DNA from 3 places in the Psychrobium sp. 1_MG-2023 genome. Region 2 is predicted to be linked to each of the others. Evidence: predicted binding sites of a transcription regulator. Region 2 holds the regulator's gene; each other region holds the start of a gene.
What was found. The regulator ArgR, encoded in region 2, controls arginine synthesis, uptake and breakdown. The targets are predictions, from matches to a motif close to ANTGAATANNTATTCANT.

Region 1 (4,347 bases), on a different contig from region 2:
TTTTAACCCGGGGTCAATCGGATTTTTAGTTACAGGAGTAAGTTATGTTAATTTTAACTCGCCGTGTCGGTGAAACTTTAATGGTTGGTGATGAAGTTACTGTTACCGTTTTAGGTGTTAAAGGTAATCAAGTACGTATTGGTGTTAACGCGCCTAAAGAAGTTGCTGTTCATCGTGAAGAAATCTATCAGCGTATTCAGCAAGAAAAAACATCAGGAGAAACTGGCTTATAGTTGGTTAGTTTGATGTTCTGTGGAAACATTCTTGTTTCCACACTTTTCCCTCTCTTTCATATCTACTCTTTCTTTATTCTACTGCTCTGTCGAATTCTCAGACCTAAACCTAATCACCTATTTTATTTTTACAATGAACATTTAGGTGTTTATTGCTTCCGTCCTTAAGTTTAAAAGCGCATTTAGAATGCTTGTGGCCTTTGTTTTTAACGCCAGAGTATCAATCTAGGGAATCAAATGATTGATACTGAACTCGGTACATTCATCGTTAAAAATACCTTATTGCGATTGTGAAACGCAATTCCCTAATTAAAATGCCTAATATGAACTATTTATTGAGCGTGTTGCTTAAAAAGGATGCAAAGGGTAAATAAGTATGAAAAAACTGTTTGACTTATTTCTGCTACCCAGTATTATACGCCGCATACCGGAGAGGTGGCCGAGTGGCCGAAGGCGCTCCCCTGCTAAGGGAGTATGGGCTTTAACTCCCATCGAGGGTTCGAATCCCTCCTTCTCCGCCATTTACTTATTTAAGTAAATTGAAAGGTATTAAAGTGCGCATGTAGCTCAGCTGGATAGAGTACCTGGCTACGAACCAGGCGGTCGGAGGTTCGACTCCTTCCATGCGCGCCACTTTTTAATTTTTTTATTATAATGAATGGGACGATATGTAATTCGTTGTTAGAAATAAGATACGCGCATGTAGCTCAGCTGGATAGAGTACCTGGCTACGAACCAGGCGGTCGGAGGTTCGACTCCTTCCATGCGCGCCATCCTATTTTGAAATTGTTGCGCGCATGTAGCTCAGCTGGATAGAGTACCTGGCTACGAACCAGGCGGTCGGAGGTTCGACTCCTTCCATGCGCGCCATATTTTCTTTTCTAAGTATCTAAACACCTTCAAAAAATAAAAATCCTATACCTTAAAAAGATATCGTTAATTTGTCTCGTTACTTTCGTACGATAACTATTAAAACTTTTCATGTGTTGCATATATTAACTCTGTTAAGCCTCACTCAATTAATCATTAAACTTTATACCTATTTCATTAGTTAAGTCACCTTACCGCATCTTTACAAAATACGCGTAAACAAGACGCTAGATTTAAAAGTAATCTCATTAATAGTCTGCACTCTAACCCGTTACAAACTGGCCACTTAATTAACGGGGTTGGTATAAGTTAAAAAACTCATTACGCCACTTCATTTCCAGCTTCTAAGAGGGGCTGCTATCATTTAAAACGCTTTTCAACATGCTCATCGCTTTCAGCCTGCCTGATGAATAGCTTTTTCTATTGTTCCACTTTCGACCCCCTTCAGATTGTTAATAAAAAACCAGTTAAAGAAGTATATGTTTTTGTGTTTTTGTTAAAAAAGAAACTTTTTTATTATTTTGGTTAAGTTTTTTGTCTTTTTTAGCTTACAAAAAAATCATCATTGTTTACGTGGAGGTAAACTTTTCGCGGTGTTGATGGTTTCGAACCTTGATGCTTTAGTTTTAATTCACAGTGCCTTTCTTGCTCTAGCTTATTGTTTTTTAACAGTTGTTCTTTTTTGTTTTTATAAACTTTAACTCTTGAAGTTTACCTATGCGTAAACTTTGTGTGGGGTGATCTCGCTTTTATATTTGTGAACAAAAAGTAAGCATAAAGTATGCTTTTTTATTTCTGCCTTTCTTAAGTTGTTGAAATTAAAAGTTTATTTATTTGTTTTTTATGGTGGGTAAGTTGTCTTACCAATTTTGCTTGATTCTTGTTTTTAGCACAGGTATAAATGTGTCATCAAAGTACAGCAAAGGTTGTGTTTTTGTTAAATTAGAGTTTTTATCTCGATTTTGTGAATATTAATTCGTTTTATGTGACTAAAGTCTAGTGTTATGTGAATTGATATTTAATTGAGTGTTTTAATTCTTGTTTCTTTATTAACAAATGTAGGTGTTTTTATGGATATTTCACAAGCGCTAGCTACCGCAGCAAATATCATGTTGCTCGGAATGGTTTGTGTCTTTGTGTTTCTTGGTTTACTCGTTGTCGCCATTAATCTTTTGGCTAAGTTTTGCCCTGAAGAGGTGGTTCCTGCACCAGCTAAACCAACAAATACAAATGATCCACTCAACCCTGATGTGGTTGCCGCTATTACAGCTGCCGTTCACAAATACCGTCAATCGCGCGAATAATTTACTCGCATAAGATTTTGTAACTAGGAGTTATTATGTCTAAACGTCTTGCCCTGACCGATGTGGTTTTAAGAGATGCTCATCAGTCTTTATTGGCGACCCGTTTCCGTCTCGAAGATATGTTACCTATTGCCGATAAACTAGATAAAGTTGGCTTTTGGTCTTTAGAAACATGGGGCGGAGCTACCTTCGACTCTTGTATTCGATACTTAGGCGAAGATCCTTGGCATAGAATTCGTGAGTTAAAGAAAGCGATGCCAAATACCCCACAACAAATGCTGCTACGCGGCCAAAACTTATTAGGCTATCGCCATTATGCTGATGATGTTGTAGTTAAATTTGTTGAGCGCGCGCACAAGAACGGTGTTGATGTATTCCGTGTATTTGATGCAATGAATGACGTGCGCAATCTTGAAACAGCCATTAAATCAGTTGTTGCCGTTGGCGGACATGCTCAAGGCACAATTTCTTATACGACTAGCCCAGTACACAACCTACAAATGTGGTTGGATATGGCTAAACGTCTTGAAGATATGGGGTCTCACTCAATTTGTATTAAAGATATGGCGGGCCTATTAAAGCCGTTTGATGCGTATGAGTTAATTACGAGCCTTAAAAAGACAGTTGATCTACCTATCACCATGCAATGTCACGCAACGACGGGCCTATCAACGGCGACTTATCAAAAAGCGATTGAAGCTGATATTGATATGTTAGATACCGCAAGTTCGTCAATGAGTTCAACTTATGGTCATACTGCGACAGAAACTGTGGTTGCAATGACTCAAGGTACAGAATATGACACAGGCCTTGATTTAGAGCTGTTAGAGGAAATCGCAGCCTACTTCCGTGTTGTGCGTAAGAAGTATGAAAAGTTTGAAGGTAGCCTACGTGGTGTTGATGCACGTATTTTACTGGCGCAAGTTCCTGGTGGCATGTTAACTAACATGGAAAACCAGCTTAAAGAGCAGGGCGCAGGCGACAAGATGGATGAGGTTCTTTTGGAAATCCCGAAAGTACGTGAAGATCTTGGCTTTATTCCACTAGTGACACCAACCTCGCAAATCGTTGGAACACAAGCGGTATTAAACGTATTGACCGGTGAGCGTTATAAGAGCATCTCTAAAGAGACAGCTGGCGTACTAAAAGGTGAGTACGGTGCAACAGCAGCGCCTAAAAATGCTGAATTACAAGCTCGTGTTCTTGATGGTGCAGAAGAAATTACTTGTCGTCCTGCGGATTTAATTGATGATGAGTTTAAACAGTTAAGTGAAGAGTTAATTGCTTTAGCCAAAGAGAAAAACATTCAGTTAAGTGAGAATGTCGAGGATGATGTATTAACTTATGCACTGTTCCCTCAGATCGGACTTAAATTCTTAGAGAATAGAAATAACCCTGATGCGTTTGAACCGCATCCAGACAACGAAGTTGCAGCACCTGCTCCGTCTACTCCAGCAGCATCTGGTGGTGCAGAAACTTACAGTGTTCGTGTTAATGGTCAAGTTTATCAAGTCGATGTTGCAGCAGGCGGTGAAATCAGTGAAATCACTCCTGTGAGTGGTTCAGCAACACCAATTTCAGCAACTCCTGCACCAGCGGCAGCGCCAACAAGTGCTGAGCCATTAGTAGCTCCACTCGCTGGTAATATCTTTAAAGTGCTAGTGCAGCCAGGTCAGCAAGTCGTTGCTGGTGAAGTTGTCATTATTCTTGAAGCAATGAAAATGGAAACTGAAGTACGTGCAGTGACTGGCGGAACAGTGGCTCAAGTGATGACAAAAGAAGGTGACGCTGTTGCAGTTGGCGAAGCTTTACTGACAATAGGTTAAGAGGCAGTAATGGAAGGATTACTTACACTATGGCGTGACACTGGTTTAGCAAACTTCGAGCTAGGCCAGATGATCATGATGGCAGTTGGTGCCGGGTTATTGTTTTTAGCAATA
Region 2 (4,347 bases):
ACAGCTAAAATTATCTCACCAACAAGGTGGCGATTTCAAAGTAGAACATTGTTTTTTTAGTGGAAGCCATTGGGTGTATCGAGTACGTGATGAAAAAGATACTGCGTTAGCATTAGAAGTACACAGCAATGAGGAATTTGTTGTGGGGCAATCACTTGATGTTGGTGTCGAAGAGCATGCATTAGTTACTTTTAATATGGCTGGGTAGATAAAATATTTAGCAGGACTTTTCCTATTCTTGCTTGATAAGATAGAATATTCGATTATTCAAACATAAGACGGGGCGTCACCATGGCAAGAGAGCAAGCGGGTATTTGTGCGGAAGGGAATTTACACGGACAATATTTGCTGTTTGATTGTGTAGAAGGTCAAGAGCATGCAATTCGTGCTCAGTTAAGTGAGGTTAGTCATTACCTTGATGAAATGACCGAACTTTATAGTGATGTTGCCTTTTCCGCTTTTATTGCTGTCGGTGCAAATTACTGGGATGCATTATACCCCGACTCTCGCCCTGCTTTACTCAGACCTTTTCCTTCGTTAACCCATGGCGATCGTCATGCACCTGCATGTCCGTTCGATCTGTTCATTCAAATTCGTTGTGACCGCCAAGATATTAACTATATGGTAAGTCATGAGATTTGCTTAATGTTTGAAGATTTGGCAAATTTGGTTGAAGAGCTTAAAAGCTTTCGCTATTTAGACAATCGTGATTTAACTGGTTTTGTTGATGGCACTGAAAACCCGAAAGGGCTACATCGGCAAGAAGTGGCGCTAGTGAGCGATGACGATAAAGAGTTCCGTGGCGGCAGTTATATCCATATTCAGCGTTATCAGCATGACCTAAAGAAGTGGAATAATCTAAAGGTGAAAAAGCAGGAGGATATTATTGGTCGAACCAAACAGGAGAACCATGAGTATTCATCGTTTAATAAACCTAAAACGTCACATATTAGACGCACCAGTCTCAAAGATAATCAGGGTAAATCGTTAGAGATATTACGTCAGTCGATGCCTTACGGAGATATGAAAGAGCAAGGGTTGTTTTTTATTTCTTGTTGCCATACGCCGCTTAATTTTGAGTTGATGCTTCGCAGTATGATCGTAGGTGACAATAATGGGCATTATGATCATTTGTTGAAATATACACAGGCTGTCACAGGGGCGGCTTTCTTTGCCCCTTCAATGAGTTTTTTAAATAAAAAAGCCCATCAATGACGGGCTGCTATCGTTGGGGAGTTACGTTAAAGACTGACGTTAAATAATTCTTTAATCGTGTTTAACGTTTTATCTATCTCACTGACTTGGGCTGGCGCGATAAAAATAGTATCATCACCGGCAATGGTGCCGAGGATACCTTCGGTCTTACCGATAGAGTCGAGTAAGCGAGCAATTAATTGCGCGGCACCTGGGCTAGTACGAATCACGATCAATGAGTTATTATGGTCAAGATCGATAACAAGGTTCTTAAGGGGACTACTTGTCGTAGGGACACCTAGCTCGGCAGGTAAACAATAAACCATTTCTTGTTTAGCGTTGCGAGTGCGAACTGCGCCGAATTTGCTTAGCATACGGGATACTTTTGATTGATTAATACTTTCGAAACCAATCTCTTGTAATGCAAGAACAATATCGCCTTGTGATCCAAAACGTTCTTCTTTTAATAGCGCTTTAAAGGCTTTGATTAATTGGTCTTGTTTTTGCGAACTTCTCATGCTGTTCCAGTTATTTTTATTATTAAAGATACTATTCACTATTTTGCATAAAAATCTAAAATTATTCAATATTTATTTATTTGTTTGCATAAAACATTTTAGCCTTTATACTCCTGCATAGTTAGTACCATAATACGGTTGAAAATCATTCTCATCTTGTGATTGTAAACCTCAAATAAGTCTGTCACTAAAACGTTTGTTTTATTGAGGTATGGCTTAGCGTCAAAATTAGGGTATACTTTGGCGGAATTTTTATGGGCTAGTTCACATTATGATGTGATGATTTCTACCTATTAATCTCGTCTTTAGTCTGATAGTCATCTGGCGTTTTTAAGATTAAAGTAAGAGGAATGGGAGCTATCCTAAATTTATTATTAATCTCTGAGGGAGAAAGTTATGAAAGTTGCAGTATTAGGCGCAGCTGGCGGTATCGGCCAAGCACTAGGTTTATTATTAAAAACTCAATTACCAGCGGGTTCTGAATTATCTTTATATGATATTGCTCCTGTAACTCCAGGTGTTGCTGCTGACCTTAGCCACATCCCAACAGATGTAAAAGTAACTGGTTTTGGCGGTGAAGATTCAGCACCAGCACTTGAAGGTGCTGACGTTGTTCTTATCTCTGCTGGTGTTGCTCGTAAGCCTGGTATGGACCGTTCAGATCTTTTCAACATCAATGCTGGTATCGTTAAGAACCTAGTTGCTGTATGTGCTGACACTTGTCCTAAAGCCCTAATCGGTATTATCACTAACCCAGTTAACACGACAGTTGCTATCGCTGCTGAAGTATTAAAAGAGAAAGGTGTTTACGATCCTGCGCGTCTATTCGGTGTTACTACACTAGACGTTATCCGTGCTAATACGTTCGTTGCTGAAGCTAAAGGTTTAAACCCAGCTGATGTTGAAGTGCCAGTAATCGGTGGTCACTCTGGTGTGACAATTCTTCCTCTATTATCTCAGTCTGGTTCTGAGTTCACAGCTGAAGAAACTGCAGCATTAACAACTCGTATCCAAAACGCTGGTACTGAAGTTGTTGAAGCTAAAGCGGGTGGCGGTTCTGCTACACTTTCTATGGGTCAAGCGGCTGCTCGCTTTGGTCTATCTCTTGTTCGTGCCCTTAACGGCGAAGAAGGTGTTGTTGAGTGTACTTACGTTGAAGGTCCTGGTGAGAAAGCTCGTTTCTTCGCACAGCCTGTACGTTTAGGTAAAAACGGCGTAGAAGAAGTATTAAGCTACGGTGACCTAACTGACTTTGAAGCTGACGCATTAAATGGTGCGCTTGATACACTTAAAGGTGATATCGAGCTAGGCGAAAAATTCGTTAACGCTTAATCGTTAATTGTTAATTTGAGAAAGTGTCACCTAGTTATCTAGGTGGCACTTTTTTTTGTCTGAATAAAGAGGTTTATTTGCAGGCTAACTCCTTGCTATGATGGTAATAATACTTGGCGAGACTGACTTTGTGTTGGTCTGATAATTCATCAGGGTGGAATCGTTAGCAATGAAACGACAATCGGCATTCTCTATCGTCGAGCTGATCTTAGTTATTCTAATCGTTGGAGTACTGTCAGTGAGTATTGTGCCGCGTTTTTTTACCCAATCTGAAGTCGCTCATTATGCGATACGTGACCAATTTTTAGCACAGCTTCGTTTATTACAACTTCAAGCGATGAACCAACGTGGTGTCTGTAAGCGTTTAGTCGTGACGACAGAATATTTTGGTATCGAGCCAAATACCGATGCCACTTGTGGCTCGTTACCAAGTAGTGAACGGCGAATTGCCTTAGGTGATGTGGTAATCAAACCCACCGTTGGTAGTGTGACTTACCCGTTTTATCTTCATTTTAGTTCCCAAGGGTTAGCAACGACCGATAATACAGGTCTGTGTAGTGGCTGTAGTGTTGATATAGTTGGAGATGAAACCTTAACCGTGACAATCGAGTCACAGGGGTTTGTTCATGCGCTATAACCAACAAATACTAAAAATTAACCGTGGTTTTACCTTAGTTGAACTAATTATTGGCATTGTTGCTTTTGCAATTGCGATGACGCTATTAACTGGGCTTATTTTTCCACAGGTGCAACGTAGTGTTGATCCTATCTTTGAAATTCGTGCTACTAAATTAGCGAATACCTTGCTTAATGAAATTAGGGGTAAAGCATTTGATGAAAATTCCAATCCGGGCTTAGGATTGACGCGTTGTGGTGAATCAGGTGTCTTGTGTACTGCATCTGGTGACTTAGGTAGTGATGGTGAGTCTCGTGATGCCTATAATGATGTTGATGATTATCATGATTTTAAAATTACAGGCACGATGCTTTCTTCTAGCCTTAAATATGATGATCTTTATGTTAACTACTCACTTAAAGTCGAAGTGTTCTACGATAATGATTATGACGGTGTTAAAGATGCTGCATCAGTCACGGCAACTAATGTAAAATTGATTATGATTGATGTCACCTTACCTAATGATGATGTACTTTCCTTTGCCAGTTATCGAGGTAATTTTTGATGACACAGTGTAAACAGCGGGGGTTTTCGTTAATTGAGCTTATCATCGTCATTATCGTGTTAGCGATTGTTGGTGTCGGTACTACTTCTTTTGTCCGTTTTGGTTTTGAGGTTTATCAAGAT
Region 3 (4,347 bases), on a different contig from region 2:
CAATAGCATTACAGAAATAGGTCATTAATTTAATGCTATTGGTACAAAAACGAATCAGCTAGCAAGGTTACTAACATGATTCGTCTTTTTAAAGATAGAAGATTTTAAGCGTTTACGATGCTAGCTACGGCTTTTTCAAAGCGTGCTAAACCTTCAGCAATATCTTCACTTGGAATAACCAAAGATGGTGCGAAACGAACAATGTTAGTACCAGCAACTAATGCCATTAAACCGTTGTCAGCAGAAGCTACCATAAAGTCACGTGCTCGACCTTGATACTGTTCATTAAGTACAGCACCTAACAATAGACCTTTACCACGGATTTCAGAAAATACATTGTATTTAGCGTTAATCGCTGCAAAGCCTTCACGAAATTGTGCTTCTTTCTCTTTAACACCATTTAATACTTCTTCAGTGTTCACTGTATCAAACGCTGCTTCACCAACAGCACACGCTAGTGGGTTACCGCCGTAAGTAGAACCGTGAGTACCTGGTTTTAAGCTTTTTGCAATTTCTGTCGTTGTGATCATCGCACCAATTGGGAAACCACCACCTAATGCTTTAGCTGTGGTTAGGATATCTGGCGTTACGCCTAAATCCATGTACGCATATAAAGCACCTAAACGGCCAACACCTGTTTGTACTTCATCAAAAATAAGTAGCGCGTTATGCTCATCACACAGCTCACGAACGCCTTTAGCAAATTCATCTGTTGGACTTACTAAACCACCTTCACCTTGTAAAGGCTCCATCATCACAGCACATGTCTTATCAGACATAATCGCTTTTAATGCTTCAAGGTCGTTGTATTCAACATGCTCAACAGCACCTGGTTTTGGGCCAAAACCATTAGAGTAAGCTTCTTGACCACCCACAGTTACAGTGAAAAATGTACGACCGTGGAAACCTTGCTTAAATGCAATGATTTGATCTTTGTCACTGCCATGGTTATCGAGCGCCCAACGACGTGCTAGCTTAAGAGCAGCTTCATTAGACTCAGCACCTGAATTTGCATAATAAACTTTATCAGCAAAGGTATTATCCGTTAGTTTTTTCGCTAAACGTAATGCTGGCTCATTAGTCATTACATTACTTAAGTGCCAAATCTTTTGCGCTTGTTCTGTTAATGCATTAACTAATGCTGGGTGACAATGGCCTAAACAGTTCACTGCGATACCACCAGCAAAATCGATTAATTCATTGTCATTTTGATCCCACACACGAGAACCCTGACCTCGAACTGGAATAATGCTTGATGGGGCATAGTTAGGAACCATCACTTCATCAAATAATTCACGAGTTACTTGCATTTGCTCTGACATAGAATTAATCCTCAATATTCTGGCCTTTTGTTAGGCACTATTATTCATTTATAGAGGTGCTACAGCGTCATAAAAATCGCTTTTTTTTAGCGATATCTAAAGCCCGACTGTGCACTTGTTATCGCTCGATTATCACAGATTTTATCTATACTGTCTCCCTTGTAAGATAAGAAAGAATATGGGTTAGCGAGAATATATGGCAAAAAATAATTACATTTGAATATATGATATGCATAAAAATACATGCCCTTTTCCTATCTGCGAATAATTACTCGAAATTATGCTTAACCAGTCAGTGCGAAAAAAGGAAAAAAAAATTCGCTCAACGGCGAATTTTTTTAACTTTTATCAAAAACAGTGACCTTAGTCGTCCATTATTGGCACTTTTAAGTATTTTTGTTTATTCAAATACTTAATTTTTTCGGTGTCTAATTGGTAATAATTAAGTAAACCTGCGGCCTGAGTTTTATCGATTAAGCTTTCTTTATACATTTGTTTAAATACCGAGTAAGCTCGCCCTTGAGCAATAATCCTAGCCATCGGACTAAAGTCATCAAAAGCCATCGTTCGTGAAAGCTCTTCGAGGTTATTAGCAAGCATAAAGAAATTCAGCTTGTAGCGCTTTGCAATCTCCGCACTTAATAAAGGGGCCTTCAACCCTAATAACTTATCTAATACCGGAACCGCTGACTTGATATCTGATAGTTGGTGACTCACTTCCGCAGCCCCTTGCTCCATCGCCAGTGCACTCACTTCATTGCGAGATTCCTTAAAGCACTCATCAACCAAATGCAGCATAAAGATTGCGCCGAGTTCATGCAGCATTGCCATCATATAAGCTTCACTTTCATTAACCGCAGGATCTTGTGCGGCTAAAGCTTTTGACGCTTCAGCTGTAATTTGTACATGAAGCCATAACTTACGTGATGTTTGATTGAACTTCATCCCTGTGTCTTTAAGTAACTCGTTAACAATTAGGTAAGGTAAAAAGATTCTTAACTTTTCAACACCTAATGAGCTAAGACACAATTCCGCATCTTTTAACTCAAGGGCTTTATCTGAATGCTTTTTTCCCATCCCTAAACGGTTAAGCGTGGTAATTAAGTTTTTAAGTAATGAAGTGTGCTTAAGTAACAGGGGCTTAATCCGTGCTACTGAAGCCGCTTTGGTATTTAGTATATTGACCGCATCCATCAAACTCACAGCAGGAGTAAAGCGATCCAATGTTGTTGGGTCAAGGTTGGCTAAGCGCGTTTCTACTTTGTGCTCAACATTTTTAAATAACTGCTCTTGCAGTGCGTTAAATAAGTCTTTTGCTTGCTGCTTTTCAGCTTGCCGAGCCAGCGCGGGCGCTAACTCGATATCAAGTAAAATACGGTCATCAGGTAATTCACTATCATTTTCTTCTTCTGGTTGCAGTAATAAGGCTTTACTGACCAAATAACGATAGTAATCAACTTCGACCGCTTTAATCACACTGGCTTTGAGTCCACTTTTTTTTCTATCCACAGCTTGAGCTTTCACAGGAGCCTTAACCACTGGCACCTTTGGTGACTCCTCTTTCCCTAACCATTTTTTTAAGCGACTCACAGCAACTTCCTATTTTTTTAAGTTTTGCTCAAACAATTTATAAATACGGCTATATTCATCTAACCAGCTCGATGGCTGTCTAAAACCATGCGGCTCAACAGGGTAGATTGCCATTTCGAACATTGGCTTTTCTAATTCAATTAACCGCTGGACTAAACGCACACTGTCTTGGAAGAACACATTATCATCAAGCACACCTGCCATAATTAATAGTGGCTTGGTTAAGTGCTGCGCATGCTCAATTGGTGAGCTACGACGGTAAGCAATATCATCATCATTTGGCGTATTCAAGATATTAGATGTATAGCCAAAGTTATAATGCGACCAATCAGTCACAGGACGAAGTGCCGCACCAGCTTGGAATAAGTCTGGCTGAGTAAATAGCGCCATAAATGTCATAAAACCACCGTATGAACCACCATACGTACCAACACGATCTTTATCTACCTGCAGGTGTTGTGCCATATAGTTCACGCCATCTTGTAAATCTTGTACTTCAGGCGTGCCCATCTGGCGATAAATAGCCGTTCGCCAATCACGACCATAACCTTTAGAAGCGCGGAAATCCATATCCATGACCACATAGCCTTGTTGAGCCAACAAGTTATGGAACATGAATTCGCGGAAATACCCCGACCAACCAAAATGAGAATTTTGTAAATAACCTGCACCATGGTTAAAGATAACAGCAGGGTATTGCTCAGCTTTAGACTGATCAAACCCTTGTGGTAAATAAACCTTAGCATACACTGGCGCTTCGCCATGACTTGATGGCACTTCAACAATGCGTGGAGCCTGCCAATCGTAGTTAGCAAACTCTTCACTAACCGTGTTGGTTAAGCGTTTAGCCGCGCCACTTCCATCACTGTTTTTAACAAAAAGTTCAGTATGTTGTAATAACGTTGAATGACTTAATAAGAGTTTAGTTTCATCAGGGCTTAACTGATAATCAGTCATCCCTTCAAGCTTAGTTAACTGCTCACTAACCGACGATTGAGTGTTAACACGATAGATTTCATATTTACCCGGGTGAGCTTTATTTGCTTTGTAATAAATGTGTTGCCCATCTTTCGATAACGTTAAGCTGCTCACTTCAAATTGACCACGAGTAATCGCTTTGGCTTTACCGTTTAATGGCTGAATGTATAGCTGTGAATAGCCCGTTTCCTCTGATAAGAAGTACAAGCTGTTATCATCATTTAACCAGCCAAACTCATTAAATGTGTAATTCACCCAAGCATCATCATGCAAACGGTGTAGTGTATTTAATTTGCCTTGGGTAAAGTTGTAACGCGTTAACCAACGATCTTTGTTATCAACAGACTCGAACATGATCGCTAGCTCAGAACCGCTATCATTCCAAGCAATGGCACTTTGGCTCCAAGTCCAATCGCGCATTAAAGTAATTTTACGAGGAGCTTTCTTCGACTGATAT

Region 1: a site for ArgR is predicted at 2,109-2,126, ahead of Q8W26_RS14680 (OadG family transporter subunit). Genes of this name have one in related genera too.
Region 3: a site for ArgR is predicted at 1,551-1,568, ahead of Q8W26_RS06650 (aspartate aminotransferase family protein). Genes of this name have one in related genera too.

The regions. Positions count from the first base shown of each region.
Region 1 is NZ_JAUYVJ010000031.1:31,972-36,318, forward strand. Features, by position in the region: gene csrA (carbon storage regulator CsrA) at 45-233, shown strand; tRNA gene Q8W26_RS14660 (tRNA-Ser) at 663-754, shown strand; tRNA gene Q8W26_RS14665 (tRNA-Arg) at 790-866, shown strand; tRNA gene Q8W26_RS14670 (tRNA-Arg) at 930-1,006, shown strand; tRNA gene Q8W26_RS14675 (tRNA-Arg) at 1,027-1,103, shown strand; gene Q8W26_RS14680 (OadG family transporter subunit) at 2,174-2,407, shown strand; gene oadA (sodium-extruding oxaloacetate decarboxylase subunit alpha) at 2,443-4,233, shown strand; gene Q8W26_RS14690 (sodium ion-translocating decarboxylase subunit beta) at 4,243-4,347, shown strand, end outside.
Region 2 is NZ_JAUYVJ010000008.1:103,211-107,557, reverse strand. Features, by position in the region: gene Q8W26_RS06165 (ABC transporter ATP-binding protein) at 1-208, shown strand, start outside; gene Q8W26_RS06160 (Dyp-type peroxidase) at 292-1,215, shown strand; gene argR (transcriptional regulator ArgR) at 1,242-1,712, opposite strand; gene mdh (malate dehydrogenase) at 2,109-3,044, shown strand; gene Q8W26_RS06145 (type II secretion system protein) at 3,214-3,681, shown strand; gene Q8W26_RS06140 (prepilin-type N-terminal cleavage/methylation domain-containing protein) at 3,671-4,225, shown strand; gene Q8W26_RS06135 (prepilin-type N-terminal cleavage/methylation domain-containing protein) at 4,225-4,347, shown strand, end outside.
Region 3 is NZ_JAUYVJ010000009.1:84,270-88,616, forward strand. Features, by position in the region: gene Q8W26_RS06650 (aspartate aminotransferase family protein) at 105-1,310, opposite strand; gene Q8W26_RS06655 (HDOD domain-containing protein) at 1,686-2,912, opposite strand; gene Q8W26_RS06660 (prolyl oligopeptidase family serine peptidase) at 2,922-4,347, opposite strand, start outside.